Filimonas lacunae: one gene and its partner. The protein of the gene in region 2 interacts with the protein of the main gene of each other region in a pairwise test. Links are inferred from orthologs where the notes say so. Each region holds a gene or a part of one and is shown on either strand. Other genes may lie near its edges. The genes, in order: ruvC and ruvA.

Region 1 (7,670 bases), 6.2 Mb from region 2 along the record:
TGCAGGCTGGTGTTTAAAATACTCAGCTTTTTCAAAATGTTCTCTTTGGTAATGTAAGTGGCTATTTCTTTTACCGGAATATGCTCGGTTAGTACGGCAACGCGCATGTTTTCGGCTGTCATCAACATTACTACGTCATCCACTTTAAACTCATCTTTGAGGTAAGGTGTATGGCCGCTATAATTAAATTCAGACGATTGTATGTTCTTTTTATGAATAGGAGCTGTAACCAGGCCGTGTATATGGCCGGCTTTCAAAGCGGCTACACTTTGCTGTAATGATTGAAGCGCGTATTTGCCACCTATGTCGGTTAATTGTCCTGGTGTTATCTGCACTTCTTCTTCCCAGCAGTTCACTATATTCAGCTGTTTGTGGTTCAGGCGTGTAAGGTCTTTTGCTGCCTGATAGGGTAAGTTGATATCGGGTAAAGCTTTTTTGTAAAAATTGATGCTTTTGTTGTTGGCAAAAACAACAGGTACGCACATGTCCATGATGCGGGAATCGCTCAGGGTTTTAATAATCAGCTCTGTTCCTATTCCATTCAAATCACCACAACTGAAACCTATAACGGGTTTTTGCAATTCATTGCTCATTCATTACAATTTGATGCGTAAAAATACACCTTTTAGCAGGTTTAATAGTAAATATTGGTGAATGCCGGTAATTTTGCCCAATGCAATACACGCTTAAAAAAGCACTTGGGCAGCACTTTTTACGGGATGAGAATATTTGCCGGAAAATTGTAGACGCTGTGCAGCAGCAACCGTTTACACAATTGGTGGAAGTGGGGCCTGGCGGAGGGGCGCTTACCAAGTATTTATTAGAACTGCCGGACATTGATTTTAAGGCAGTAGAACTGGATGAGGAAAAGGTAGTGTACCTGGAACATACTTATCCGCAGATAAAAGGAAAAATTATACATCAAAGCTTTTTGGATGCCGATGTGCCATTCAGCGGCTCCTTTATGGTGGTGGGTAATTTTCCCTATAATATTTCTTCACAGATATTATTTAAGGTACTGGACTGGAAAGAACAGGTGCCGCATGTAATAGGCATGTTTCAAAAGGAAGTAGCCCAGCGGGTAGCTTCCAAACCAGGCAATAAGGTATATGGCATTTTAAGTGTGCTGATACAGGCTTTTTACGATGTGGAATATTTGTTTGATGTGCCGCAGGGATGCTTTAACCCGCCGCCTAAAGTAATGAGCGGGGTAATAAGGCTTACCCGTAAAACGGAAGTAGCAGCCATGCAGAGTCATAAATATTTTGTTACCCTGGTAAAGGCGGCATTTAACCAGCGACGTAAAATGTTGCGCAACGCCACCCGTAGCTTGTTTACCGAGGAGGTGCTGCAAGATCCTATTTTTGATAAAAGGGCCGAGCAATTATCCATAGCAGATTTCGCTGCCCTTACTTTCCGGATGAAATAGCGTTTACTGAATAAAACTGAAGAGATGAAAAGCAAGGTGATAGTAACGGCCAAAGTGCATGAGTACCTGGTAGATACACTGGAGAAGAACAACTATGAGGTGCAATATGTTCCGGCAGTTACTTATGATGAACTGGCAGGCCTGATGCAAGATGTGACAGGATTAATAGTAACTACCAGGCTGAAAATAGATAAGGCTATACTGGACGCTGCCCCTATGTTAAAATGGATAGGGCGTTTAGGTAGTGGCATGGAATTGATTGATGTGTCGTATGCCGAAGCAAAGGGTATAACCTGTGTAAGCAGCCCGGAAGGCAACCGGAACGCGGTGGCCGAGCATATGCTGGGCACTTTGCTGGGCCTGATGAATAAGCTGCATACTTCTTTTGATGAAGTAAAAGCGGGTAAATGGTTGCGCGACGAAAACAGGGGTACAGAGCTAACCGGTAAAACGGTGGGTATCATTGGGTTTGGTAATACGGGGCAGGCTTATGCCCGTTTGTTAAAGCCCTTTGATGTAAGCATTCTGGCCTACGATAAATATAAAAATGGCTTTGCCAAAGATGATATTCACGAAGCAGGGCCAGAGCATATTGCTAAATATGCCGATGTTATCAGCCTGCACCTGCCTTTAACAGAAGAAACATTTCATTATGCCAATGATGCTTTCTTCAGCAAGCTGGAGCGTAAACCCTACTTTTTAACGGCCTGCCGCGGGAAAGTAACGGATACAGCTGCATTGATACGTGCACTGGACAAAAACCTGATTACAGCTGCCGGAGTAGATGTGTTGGAAAATGAAAAACTGGGAACCTATACGGCGCAGGAAAAGGAACAGTTAGAGAATTTATGTAGCCGTAAAAATGTGCTGGTAACCCCGCACATAGCAGGTTACAGCCACGAAGCCTATTTTAAAATGGCGAAGGTGGTGCTGGATAAACTGGGCATTTTTTAACATTTGTCATTTTAAATACCCGCCTAAAAAGAGTATATTTGTGACTTTACATATTTGCAACGCTACAGTTTTGCTGTGGCGTTGTATTTTTTTTATCCCTCATAAAACAAAGATTTACTATGAGTGACGTGATGTATGTAACCAAAGAGACACTCGAAAAAATGAAAGAAGAGCTTCAACGGATGAAAACCGTTGACCGTCCGGGTGCTGCCAGAGCTATTGCTGAAGCACGCGAGAAGGGAGATCTTCGTGAAAATGCGGAATATGACGCTGCCAAAGAGGCTCAAGGTATACTGGAAGCTAAAATGGCGCTACTGGAAAGCCAGATAGCGAGTGTTCGTGTGGTAAGCACTGACGAGATTGATACGAGCAAAGCTTCTATATTAACGAAAGTGACTATTACCAATGTAGCCACTAAAAAAACGGTTACCTATCAGCTGGTAGGAGAAAAAGAAGCAGATCTGAAGCTTGGAAAAATATCTATCAGTTCGCCTATTGGTAAGGGGCTTTTAGGTAAAGTAATAGGAGATATTGCAGAAGTGCACGCTCCCAATGGAACGATGAAATTTAAAGTAGAAAATATTTCTATTTAGCCTTTACCGGCAGGTTGTTATGCCTGAACATTATACAAAGGGCTGTTCTTAACCGGACAGCCTTTTTTGTGCTTGGGATGCGGCACGATTTTAATTAATTTTCCTGTTTTAAACAGATACAGATCTATGACACTTTTTTCAAAAATCATTGCCGGCGAAATACCTTCCTATAAGATTGCAGAGAACGATCGCTTTTTTGCTTTCCTGGATATTTTTCCTGCCACAGCAGGGCATGTGCTGGTAGTGCCTAAAATAGAAACAGACCGGATATTTGATTTGCCTGTAGAGTACCTGGAAGGCATACTTCCTTTTGCGCAACCTATTGCCAAAGCCATTCAACAGGCTTTTCCCTGCGACCGGGTAAATATTTTAACCCTGGGTTTTGAAGTGCCGCATGTGCATGTGCACCTGATACCTATGAACGGCATGGGAGATGCAGATATACTGGCGGGTAAAAAGAAGGCAGAACCGGAAGAGCTGGCTGCTGCCCAGGCAAAAATTATCACTTATTTATAGAAATCCGTCCCGGATTTTTGGCAATAAAATCTTCCCAGCCTTTCAGGCCTTTGGTGGCTTTGCCTAAAGGAGAAGTAAGCTGGTAATGATGACACAACGCTACAGCAAGGGCATCGGTAGCATCGAAATAAGCGGGCTTTTCGTCCAGCTTTAAAATCTGCTGTAACATTTTCCAAACCTGTTCCTTGTCGGCGTTGCCGTTACCTGTAATGGATTGTTTTACCTTTTTGGGTGGATACTCTGTTACAGGTATGCTGCCTTGCATAGCAGCGGCTATAGCCACGCCCTGGGCGCGTCCCAGTTTTAACATACTTTGTACGTTCTTTCCAAAAAAAGGCGCTTCAATAGCAAAGTGGCTGGGTTTATGCAGGGCTATTAACTCACACACTTTTGTGTGAATTTTTTCTAATCGCTGGTAAATATCTTTATGCATCCCCAGTTTAAGCACATCCATCACTATCATTTCGGTAGTGCTGCCGCGAACAGCAATAATAGCATAGCCCATAATAAGCGTGCCCGGGTCTATGCCCATTACTATGTAATCAGGTTTCTTCATCCGCTGTGAAAATAAACCATCCCCTGTTATAAATAATTGTTTTACCGTAGGTTTGAATAAAAATAGAACGAAGCTGAAGCGTAAGTATAAGATATTGCTAAACTATATTGTTGGTCCTGTACTGTTTATCATTTTAACGTACGCTATGTATAAGCGTATACAAAATCAGGCAAATTTTCATTCTTCCTGGGATGTTATTAAGCAGTCCTTTCTGGGGCCAAAGCAATGGATGTTTTGGGTGGTAATGGCGTTAAGCCTTGTAAACTGGGGCATTGAAGCGCGTAAGTGGCAGGTGCTGGTGGCGCCTGTGCAGCATATTACTTTATGGAAGGCTTTTAAGGCGGTGCTGTCGGGGCTGGCGCTAAGCCTGTTTGTGCCTAACCGGGTAGGGGAATATGTAGGCCGCATCCTGTATATGGATGAGGGTAATCGTTTGCGCTCTATTGCTCTTACCTTAATAGGAAGTGTAAGCCAGTTGATAGTAACCCTGGTGGCGGGTATTGGTGGGTTAATATACCTGCGTTCCTATGTGCTTACGGAAGGACGGCAATTACAGGGGCTTTCTGCTTTCTGGTTCGATGGCATGCTGTATGCTATTATTGTAGGCACTGTTTTACTATTGCTGGTATATTACAAATTATCCCGTATCACATCCATTATAGAGCGCATTCCTTTTGTTTCTAAATACAGCTTTTTTATACAAAAGGTAGAAACCTTTCATTGGAAAGAGTTAACCAATGTGCTGATGTTGTCTGTAGTGCGTTTTGTGGTATTTACTGCTCAATATTTATTATTGATGCAGGTTTTTGAAGTGCATATTGGTATTATAGATGGTTGGTGGATTATTTGCGTAATGTTTTTGGTGCTGGCCATTGTACCTACTATTCCTATTGCCGAATTGGGTGTAAGAGGACAGGCGAGTTTACAATTATTTGGTTTGCTAAGCACAAATACTATTGGTATTATTGCTACAGCTGCTGGTATATGGGGGATTAACTTAATATTACCATCATTGGCCGGAAGTTTGTTTATATTGAGTATTAAACTATTCAGAAAATAACCGTGAAAAAATTTACAATTCTGACACTGTGTATGGTTTGCTGGCTCAAGCTGTCTGCGGAGAATGATTTATGTGGATTACGTAATACAGCTTTTCAGCCTGGTGAATCTATTACTTACAACATCTTTTATGCTGTTGCAGGCATTTATGTAAATGCAGGAACTGCTTCCTTTTCCAGTACGCTGGAAAGGCTCAACAATACGCCGGTGTATCACATACTGGCGCAAGGCACTTCTAATTCCAGCTACGACTGGATATTTAAGGTGCGCGATAAGTATGAAACATATTTTGATACGGGTAGTTTGCAACCGCTCAAGTTTGTGCGCAATATTGATGAAGGCGGTTATAAGAAATATGAAAACGTCACTTTTAACCACCAAACCAACACTGCCATTACTACGGAAGGGGTGTATAAAGTGCCTGGCTGTATCCAGGATGTAATAAGCGCTGTATATTATATGCGCAATATCGACTTCAATAAATACAATGTTGGCGATAAAATACCTTTCAAAATGTTCCTGGATAATGAAGTGTATGATTTATACATCCGTTACCAGGGGAAGGAAACGGTAAAAACCAAATATGGTAAGTTTCGCGCCATCAAGTTTAAACCACTTTTGCTGAAAGGCACGCTGTTCCAGGGCGGGGAAAAAATGAACTGTTGGGTAACAGACGACCCTAACCATATTCCTTTACGTATTGAAACTCCTATAGTGGTAGGTAGCATTAAAGTAGATATGATGCAATACCGCAACCTGCGGCACCCTATGTCGTCTTTAATTTCCTGGTAATTATATTTCGTTCAGGGCAAACGTAGTACCTAAGCGAATGCCCTTCTCCGTCATTTGCAGTGTGCAGCATTCATGTATAGGATCGTGCTCCAGGAAAAGGATATAATTATTATCCACCGCTTCCTGTAAAAAAGCTGTTTTTTCATTCAACGTTTCCAATGGGCGCATATCGTAAGCCATTACATAAGGCAATGGTATATGACCAGTAGAAGGTAACAGATCGGCCATGTATAAAATGGTTTTGCCTTTATAGGTGATCTGTGGCAACATCATGCTGCTGGTGTGCCCATTTACATACCGTATGGTGATGTTGTCGAGGAAAGGCGTTTGAGAAGTATATATAGGCGTTTCCAACGGACCATTGATAAACTGTAGCTGGCCACTTTGCTGTATAGGTAATATATTCTCTTTCAGAAAAGATGCTTTCTCCCGTTGATTAGGATTAGTGGCGCTTTCCCAATGCGTTTGGTTACTCCAGTAAGTAGCGTTTTTAAACGCAGTGCTTAGCTGGCCGTTGGTATTGAGTATAGCACCCCCTACATGGTCAAAATGCAGGTGGGTAAGTATTACATCTGTAATGTCATCCCGGTGAAAGCCATGTTTGGCCAAGGAGGAGTCTAAAGTAGCATTACCATGTAAATAGTAATGGCTAAAGAATTTGGTGTCTTGTTTATTGCCAATACCTGTGTCAATTAATATCAGGCGTTTGCCGTCTTCAATTAACAGCAGGCGCATAGCCCATGTACACATATTGTTTTCATCAGCCGGGTTTAGTTTATTCCATATGCTTTTGGGCACTACACCAAACATAGCGCCACCATCCAGTTTAAACAGTTCCGTATCAATTGTGTACAGTTTCATATGCTATTGTATTGCCGCTTTTTTTTCCTGTTTCAGTTTGCCAATGGCAAATAACATCAGAATGAAAGCTATGATAAAATAAAGGCCCAGCGCTAATACCGAGTTGCGCATGTTGTTGCCGGTGATTTGCTCAATAAAACCAAAGCTGGTCATACCTATTACTATCGCCAGCTTTTCCGTTACATCATAAAAGCTAAAGAAAGATGCGGTGTCTTTGGTTTCGGGCATTAGCTTGGCGTAGGTGCTACGGCTAAGACTTTGTATACCGCCCATTACCAGGCCAACGCTACCACCCAGTATAAAAAACTGCATGTTGTTTTCGGCTTCTGTATAATAAGCGCCAATGCAAATGCCTACCCAAATGAGTATCACTACCGCCAGCACGCTCAGGTTGCCAAAGCGGCCGGAAAGTTTACTCATTAACCAGGCACCGGCTATAGCCACTATCTGGATGATAAGCGTGGTAAGTATTAAAATATCGGTAGGTAAATGCAGGGTTTTGCTACCAAAGATGGCAGCTGCCAGCATTACAGTTTGTACTCCCATGCTGTAAAAGAAGAAAGAACGCAAAAAGCGTTTTAATACAGGTAAGCCCTGTAGCTGCTTCCATACTTTTTGCAGTTCCTGAAAGCCATGTTTGATAACAGAGCCATTGCGTGCAACCGTGGAAGGGGCAGAAAGCGGCAACCGTTTAAAGGGAATTTGTGCAAAGCCCAGCCACCATAACCCTACCAGTACAAAAGAGATACGGGCGGGAAAGTATTTGTATTGCGGATCGGCTGGAATAAAAAACAACTGTGGCTTCATTACTATTATAAAGCAAACAATCTGCAGCAGCACGCTGCCTATATAGCCGTAGGCAAAACCTTTGGCGCTTACCCTGTCCTGGTCTGGTTCTGCGGCTATTTCG
Region 2 (7,709 bases):
CCATCAAAACCCAAATCCTGGTAAGCCCTGTCGGCAGGATCATTACTAAATGCCTGTGTAATTTGAATGGGGTTAACAGGAGTGCGTCCCCAGGTAGAAGTACTATCTACCGACGTAGTTTGAGTAGGCGTGCTTAACCCATTTTCATAAAAGCGACGACCATCTTTTAATACATCCTCACTAATGTCCCCCAGGTTAATGTACAGTTTACCACCAGGTCTGCCCGGCTGCTTAATAAAAGGGTCCTGAACCCAAAATTCAACAAAGCCTATATTGCCTGTTTCAAAATCGGTTTGATCAATATTACGCATGATACCACCCCAACGCTGCTGTGGATTTTTTAAAACACCTTCCGGTGTAAGATCAGTGGTAGTGTTGCTAAAGTTATATGGACCTTTTTCTTTAGGATAAAAAGCCAGGTCGAAAGTTGTTGACTGTACATCCGTAATATTGGTTGTTTTTTGTGGAAACAATTCTTTCGTATATACAGCACGTACATAAGGAGCAGTAAGATCAAAGCCTTTACCTCGTAAAGGGTTGTTCACGTTACTGGCATCTTGTAAAATAGGTTCAATATTATACCAGGCGAACTTTGCCCTGTTTTTACCATAAGCGATAGAATCAGTTAAAGTAGCTTCCGGAAATAAACCATTACCCGATGGCGTAGAAGCCATCACCCACGAAGTGGTGGGAAAGCGGATATCAATATTACTGGTGCTACCTTCAAAGTCATCTATATATACTGCACCTTGTGTACCACTACCAATTTGTGCAGCATGCCCTGGTTTTAACGCAGCTATCTCACCATAAGCATTGATAGTACTCATGGTGGTGGAATTATAAAACGGCAACTTGTTCAAAGCTCTTGTTAAGCCCGGCCACTCCGAACGATAGTTAAAGTCGAAACCATACATGGAGTTGTTGATCGGGTCTTCGCCATAGTTTACTTTAGTAAAGAATGGACGCTCTGCCAATTTTTCATAGGTGGCCCCGATAGCCAGCTGCTTGTTAACAGCATAATCAAGACGTACCCCCATAAAGCTTCTCTGCTGCAAACCAAACGTGGCATTATTTTCAAACTGTACGTTTACAGGAACGCCCGAGGTAAGAATAGCCTGGTTAATCACCCGCAGCGTACCCATGTTATAATCAATTACGAAATCCGTGTTCTCTATCAACGACTGCCCGCCCGCCGTCACTTTCACCGAACCTTGCGGAACGTTCAACGCCCCTAAATAAATCTCTGATGACGAACTCCCCTTGACCGATCCCTGCGCCACAAACCTGTCCACGTTGGCATAGGTTTGCGCAATGGCTTTAATAGAATCATATAACTGGTAGAATACGTACTTGTCTTTTAGTGACTGGGGTTGTCCGGCAAAAGCCAGTGTATCCAGATCGCGCCCAAAAGGCTCCAGCACCGGGAAGATGATTTTACCCTGCTGAGATAATACCGTAAATCCTTCCACAAAGTCAAACTCACCATCAGGCAAAGGATCATTACGGCTGTTCAAACGGTCCAGGTTCACTATGCGTAATAACGACTTACCTTCTACATCAGGAGAGCTTTCCGGTAAGTAGCGCTTATAACCACCGCTAGGATCCTGGTACAATACGTTCAGTTTAAAATCCTGACGTTGAATACCCGTAACATCCAGTGAGTATACGTTTCTCATTGCCAGCTTCCAGATAGGCAGACTTATCCTGGCAGAAGTAGCTTTCAACAGTTTTACAAACAATACCTTTTGAATGCCTTTAGAAGAATCCACCGCAACATCCTGCGAAAATTCCCCCACCTGGTACACACGGCCGTTGTAGGTATATTGATAAGCCACACCCAGCACCTGGTCACTCTGCAATTGTTGATTTAAACAAATAAAACCCACTTGCGGGTTAAAGTAATATTCAGTGCTGTTCAACTTACGGGCAAATGTTTTTTCAAAGTCATTCACCGGTTTAAAGTTTCTCGACTGTAGTATAGTGCTGATAAGGTTGGGGTTACGGTTGTTCTCATTCCCCGCCAGGAAACCATATAAATCGTTAGCGCCATTCTGTGGCAGCGCACTGGATGTTAAAGAATTAATATTGGGATTATAGGGAGCACTCTCACCCAGGTCCATCAAACCAACAATGTTTCTTGTTTCTGTAGTAGCACCGGTACGGTTGGTTACCCAAACCTCCATACGCAAAATCTGCACCTGGCTGTTTACTACAGGCAGGTTGCTCATGGTTTTATTATAGGTATTGCGGAAATACTGGCCTAACAGATAGTTTTTGTTTTCTTCGTAGTCGTCCAGTTTTTTATTCAGTGTTTGCTTTAATCCACCGCCTTGTAACGCAAGTGACTGTTTCTGGCTACGGTCGTTAGCCAATGCTGTAGTTATGCCTAAGCGTCCAAACTGCAAGGAGGTTTTTACACCAAATAAGCTTTGCACACTCGACATTAACGTACCCTTGCTCTGGAAAGAAATGTTACCCGCTTCAATGCTACGGATAATCTCATCATCCATCCCTTTATAATCCAGCTTAATCTGGTTTTCAAAATCAAAGTTGGCGAGCGTGTTATAGTTAATGGGCAATTTCAGTTTGTTACCAATGTTACCTACCACGTTCAGGTTGGCATTCATATCAAAATCAAAGCCACCTGTTTTACGCGCTCTTTCCGGTAAAGTGGGGTTGTCAATTCTTTGCCCCTGGTAGCCCAACAATAAATCCACATTACCCTGCGGTTTAATATTTACTTTTAAACCACCACTGTCCACCCCAAAAATGCGATCGAATAATTTGTTATACAAACGCATCTTAGGACGTTGCACCTTTTTATTCAGATCAAATAAGGTTTGGGAACGCTGACTGAAATAATCTCTTTCTGCCTGCTGCGAGCGCAGTTTCCAGAATTCATCAAAAGTGAGATAAGTAGGTTTGCGATAGTAGGTGTTACCTACCTTTTCTATAATATAATATTGCTTCGTTACCGGGTCGTATTCTATAGTACGTTTTAAGTAAGAAGTATCTTTTATATCAAATGGATTTGACCTGGGGGCAGCAAAAGGATCGCCCCTCCTATCTTGTATAGGAAAGCGGAGAGAATCGGTCTTTTGACCATATGCACGTAGTGTGCCCAACAGGCAGCATACCAGCATGGTTATCCAGTAAAACCGAAAACTATAGTTACGGGTTATCAATTTACTCTTAAGCTCTGGTTAAGTAGAATTATGTCTATAGGCTCAAATATTTTTCAGGGCCAGTTTAATTAATGATTCCAGTGTAGTTTCTTCTGTAGGATGATTGGATTTTAATGCTTTCTTTAAAGCCTGTTCTGCAGTTGGTCTGGCTATTCCTAAACTTACAAGGGCGTTTAAGGCGTCTGATTCCATAGAATATTGCTGAGCGTCGGCCTGCGACAAAATGGACAGGTCAGGAGCTTGTTTGTTCAGCTTATCTTTTAACTCTAAAACCAGGCGCTCTGCCGTTTTTTTGCCTATACCTTTAATTCCTTCCAGTTGTTTTGCATTGCTCTGAACGATAGCTTTCACTATTTCGTCAGGTTTCATCCCCGATAACATCATACGCGCTGTAGAAGCACCCACACCCGAAACACTAATCAGCTGCAGAAAAAGTTCTTTCTCCCGCATCTCATAAAACCCATATAGCGTTTGACCATTTTCGGTAATATGCAAATAGGTGTACAATTGTCCCTTTTCCATATTACTGATAACTGAAAAGGTGTGAAGGCTAATATGTAAATCATATCCTACACCATTCACATCTACAATTACCTGGGCCGGGGTTTTGTGCACAAAAATGCCTCTTACAAATGCTATCATATACCGAGTTATACCAAAAATAGGGGTTTTTCTACCTAATAGACGTAAATAATAGTCACTTAGTCATTAAATTTTTTATTTCTATACCCCCTTAAAAATTGAAAAACCATATTAATGAATTGTCAATACCTTTGGCACCTTTAATTGAATTCACAGCATGAACAAAATCAGTGCAGCCATTACCACCGTGGGAGGCTATGTTCCTGAATATAGACTTACCAACCAGGAGCTGGAGAAAATGGTAGATACCAATAATGAATGGATTATCGCGAGAACCGGAATAGAGGAAAGACGTATCTTAAAAGGGGAAGGCAAAGCCAGCAGCGACATGGCAGCTCCCGTAGTAGAAGAAATTCTGAGAAAGAGAAACATCAGCGCCGAAGAGATTGACTGCATTATCTGCGCTACTGTAACCCCCGACATGGTTTTCCCTGCTACTGCTAATATCGTTTCTGATAAAGTAGGTGCTGTAAACGCCTTTGGATTTGATGTAAGTGCCGCCTGTAGCGGCTTTTTATATGCCCTTACCACAGGAGCTGCTTTCATTGAAAGTGGTCGTTATAAAAAAGTGATTGTAATAGGTGTAGATAAAATGAGTGCCATCATTGACTACACTGATAGAAACACCTGCGTAATCTTTGGTGATGGTGCCGGCGGCGTATTGCTGGAACCTAACGAAGAAGGTTACGGTGTAAGAGACAGCATTTTAAAAAGCGATGGCAACGGCAGACACTATCTGCATATGAAAGCCGGTGGATCATTGAAACCAGCAAGTATTGAAACAGTTACCAACCGTGAGCACTACGCTTTCCAGGAAGGTAAAACCGTTTTCAAATATGCAGTATCCGGCATGGCCGATGTAGGTGCACAAATATTAGAGCGTAACAACCTCACGGCCGATGACATTGCCTGGCTGGTACCACACCAGGCCAACCTGCGTATCATCGACGCTACCAGAACCCGTATGGGACTGCCACTGGAAAAAGTAATGATCAATATTCAACGTTATGGCAATACTACCGCTGCCACTATTCCTTTGTGTTTGTGGGAGTGGGAAAAGCAACTGAAAAAAGATGACAACTTGGTATTGGCTGCCTTTGGTGGTGGGTTTACCTGGGGTGCTACCTGGATTAAGTGGGCTTATAACGGCTAAACAAATAGAACTTAACACATTATTAGCGGCTATTACACCTGGTAATAGCCGCTTTTTTTATGGCTATAGACACTAAAAACAGTAACTTAGAAAGAGAAAGCCTGTTAATATGAAAAAAATAATCGCCACATTGCTTACCTACGGCATCTGTTTCACCGCCCTGGCTCAGAAAGCATCGATAGAACGTATATGGTTTAACGCTGAAAAAACTTCCAAAATCCAGATTTACAAAGCCGTAGATGGCAAATACTACGGAAAAATAGTCTGGCTGCAGGAGCCTGTTGATGAACACGGTAAACCACGCACCGATGTGAAAAACCCCAAAGAAAACCAGCGCAATGTTCCACTCCTCAACTTCGTGATTTTAAAAACCTTTACGCAAGACAAAGACGATAGTAACATATTTGAAGACGGCACCGTTTACGACCCTAAAAGTGGTAAAACCTATTGCGGTAAACTTACGGTTAACGGCAAAGAACTCAAACTCAAAGGCTTTATCTGTGGCTTCTCTTTGCTCAGTCGCTCCAGTATATGGACGCTGGCAGAATAAGCAAAATCACTAATTTGCAATAATGACAATAACAATACGCAGAGCCAGGAAAGAAGATTGTCCGCGGCTGATGGAATTAGTGAATGAACTTGCGTTATTTGAAAAAGCTCCGGAGGAAGTAACCGTTACCCTGGAACATTTTGAAGAAAGCGGCTTTGGCCCCAACCCCGTGTGGTGGGCTTTTGTAGCCGAAGCCCCGGTAACTGCCGGCAGCCCAGAACTACACATTATAGGCTTTGCCCTTTACTATATCCGGTACAGCACCTGGAAAGGGCAGCGTATGTACCTGGAAGATCTGTTGGTGACCGAATCATGGCGTGGTAAAGGCGTAGGAGCCATGCTGTTTGAGCAACTGTTTGCCGAAGCTAAAGCCCGCGGCTTAGCCGCCATTGCATGGCAGGTGTTAGATTGGAACGAACCCGCTATTAACTTCTACAAAAAGCTCAACGCCAGCTTCGATGGAGAATGGGTGAATTGTAGTGTGAATGTGTAACCGGCAGCCTTGTAAAACTATAAGTTCCTCTTGGCGCATCACATCAGATGCAATTTAATACTGATTATATCTGCGCAAAATAAAAGCGGCTGCTTCAATGAAACAGCCGCTTTTTATAAATATTATTCAGGTATTACATTAAGAAACACCATCAGTAATAGCAGATTTCTCAATTTTTGCTACTAATCCCTGTAACACTTTACCAGGACCAGATTCTGTAAAATGAGTAGCGCCATCAGCCACCATAGCCTGTACACTCTGCGTCCATCTAACTGCGCCGGTTAACTGGCTGATCAGATTTTGCTTAATAGTAGCTGCATCGCTTACAGCACTGGCCACAACGTTCTGATAAACGGGGCAGGTAGGCGTGTTAAAAGTAGTGGCTTCAATAGCAGCAGCCAACTCTTCACGCGCAGGAGCCATTAAAGGAGAGTGGAAAGCACCACCTACGGGCAATACCAGCGCACGCTTGGCACCTGCCGCTTTCAGCCTTTCACAGGCAACATCAATGCCCCTGATGCTACCGCTGATTACCAGCTGGCCAGGACAGTTATAATTAGCCGCTACAACCACCTCTTTAGTTTCGTTTTGTACCAGGGCACAGATTTCTTCCACCTTGGCATCTTCCAGTGCTAACACCGCAGCCATGGTAGATGGAGTTAATTCGCAGGCCTTTTGCATAGCAGTAGCACGAATGCTTACCAGACGTAAAGCATCTTCAAACGATAAAACACCGTTGGCTACCAGCGCAGAAAATTCGCCTAAAGAATGACCGGCAACCATATCAGGCACCGCATTCTCTAAAGTACGATATGCTACCACAGAGTGTAAAAACACTGCAGGCTGGGTAACATTCGTTTGTTTTAACTCCGCATCAGTTCCGGTAAACATTACGTCACTGATACGAAAACCCAGAATATCATTAGCCTGTTCAAACAGGTCTTTAGCCTGAGCATTAGACTCATACAAAGCCTTTCCCATACCACTGAACTGGCTGCCCTGTCCGGGGAATATATAAGCATGTTTACTCATCAGATGTAAAACTTTTTTGCAAACGTAACGTAACTGGTTTATATCCGCACCGCTGCACAAACATATAAATAAGGGGTATACTCCTCCTCACCTCTCTAGCTGAGGTCGGATGAAATCAATTTCAGAAACTCGTTACGGGTAATATGATTGTGTAAAAACTCGCCGTCAAAAGCCGAAGTAGTGGTAACAGAGTTTTGCTTTTGCACACCACGCATCATCATACACAGGTGTTTTGCTTCAATAACTACTGCCACGCCTAGCGGGTTCAACGCTTCTTTAATCGCCTCCAGAATTTGAGTGGTTAACCTTTCCTGCACCTGCAGGCGGCGGGCATACACATCCACCACCCTGCCCAGTTTACTTAAACCGGTAATATAACCATTAGGAATATAGGCAATATGCGCTTTACCAAAGAAAGGCAACATATGATGCTCACACATCGAGTACAATTCAATATCCTTCACAATCACCATCTCGCTCACCTCTTCCTTAAACTTGGCTGAGTTTAGTATATCTATAGCGTTCAAATCATACCCTTGCGTAAGATATTGCATAGCCTTAGCCATGCGTTCAGGCGTTTTCAAAAGCCCCTCACGCTCAGCATCTTCACCCAGTAAGGTCAAAGCGTCTTTATAGCTTTTCATCAAGCCTTCC

Evidence for each region.
Region 1: the proteins of ruvA (region 2) and ruvC interact in binary tests that used the Escherichia coli proteins (3 or more experiments, as listed by UniProt). The link is inferred for Filimonas lacunae from one-to-one orthologs.

Annotation. Positions count from the first base shown.
Region 1 is NZ_AP017422.1:6,385,997-6,393,666, reverse strand. Bases 2,264-5,007 are described here. They hold ruvC (crossover junction endodeoxyribonuclease RuvC), read right to left. Parts: upstream 4,049-5,007; coding sequence 3,479-4,048; downstream 2,264-3,478. Other genes in these bases: FLA_RS25030 (lysylphosphatidylglycerol synthase domain-containing protein), read left to right, coding at 4,194-5,007; FLA_RS25040 (HIT family protein), read left to right, coding at 3,103-3,492; greA (transcription elongation factor GreA), read left to right, coding at 2,503-2,976; FLA_RS25050 (NAD(P)-dependent oxidoreductase), read left to right, coding at 2,264-2,383. In the rest of the region: 4-hydroxythreonine-4-phosphate dehydrogenase PdxA, read right to left, coding at 1-593; 16S rRNA (adenine(1518)-N(6)/adenine(1519)-N(6))-dimethyltransferase RsmA, read left to right, coding at 674-1,429; more of FLA_RS25050, read left to right, coding at 1,454-2,263; more of FLA_RS25030, read left to right, coding at 5,008-5,108; FLA_RS25025 (DUF3108 domain-containing protein), read left to right, coding at 5,141-5,899; FLA_RS25020 (MBL fold metallo-hydrolase), read right to left, coding at 5,900-6,760; FLA_RS25015 (MFS transporter), read right to left, coding at 6,764-7,670.
Region 2 is NZ_AP017422.1:198,763-206,471, reverse strand. What follows is about bases 2,028-4,810. They hold ruvA (Holliday junction branch migration protein RuvA), read right to left. Parts: upstream 3,828-4,810; coding sequence 3,228-3,827; downstream 2,028-3,227. Other genes in these bases: FLA_RS00825 (beta-ketoacyl-ACP synthase III), read left to right, coding at 3,985-4,810; sov (T9SS outer membrane translocon Sov/SprA), read right to left, coding at 2,028-3,143. In the rest of the region: more of sov, read right to left, coding at 1-2,027; more of FLA_RS00825, read left to right, coding at 4,811-4,980; FLA_RS00820 (DUF2147 domain-containing protein), read left to right, coding at 5,090-5,530; FLA_RS00815 (GNAT family N-acetyltransferase), read left to right, coding at 5,553-6,023; fabD (ACP S-malonyltransferase), read right to left, coding at 6,162-7,055; GTP cyclohydrolase I FolE, read right to left, coding at 7,151-7,709. UniProt on the Escherichia coli protein: The RuvA-RuvB-RuvC complex processes Holliday junction (HJ) DNA during genetic recombination and DNA repair.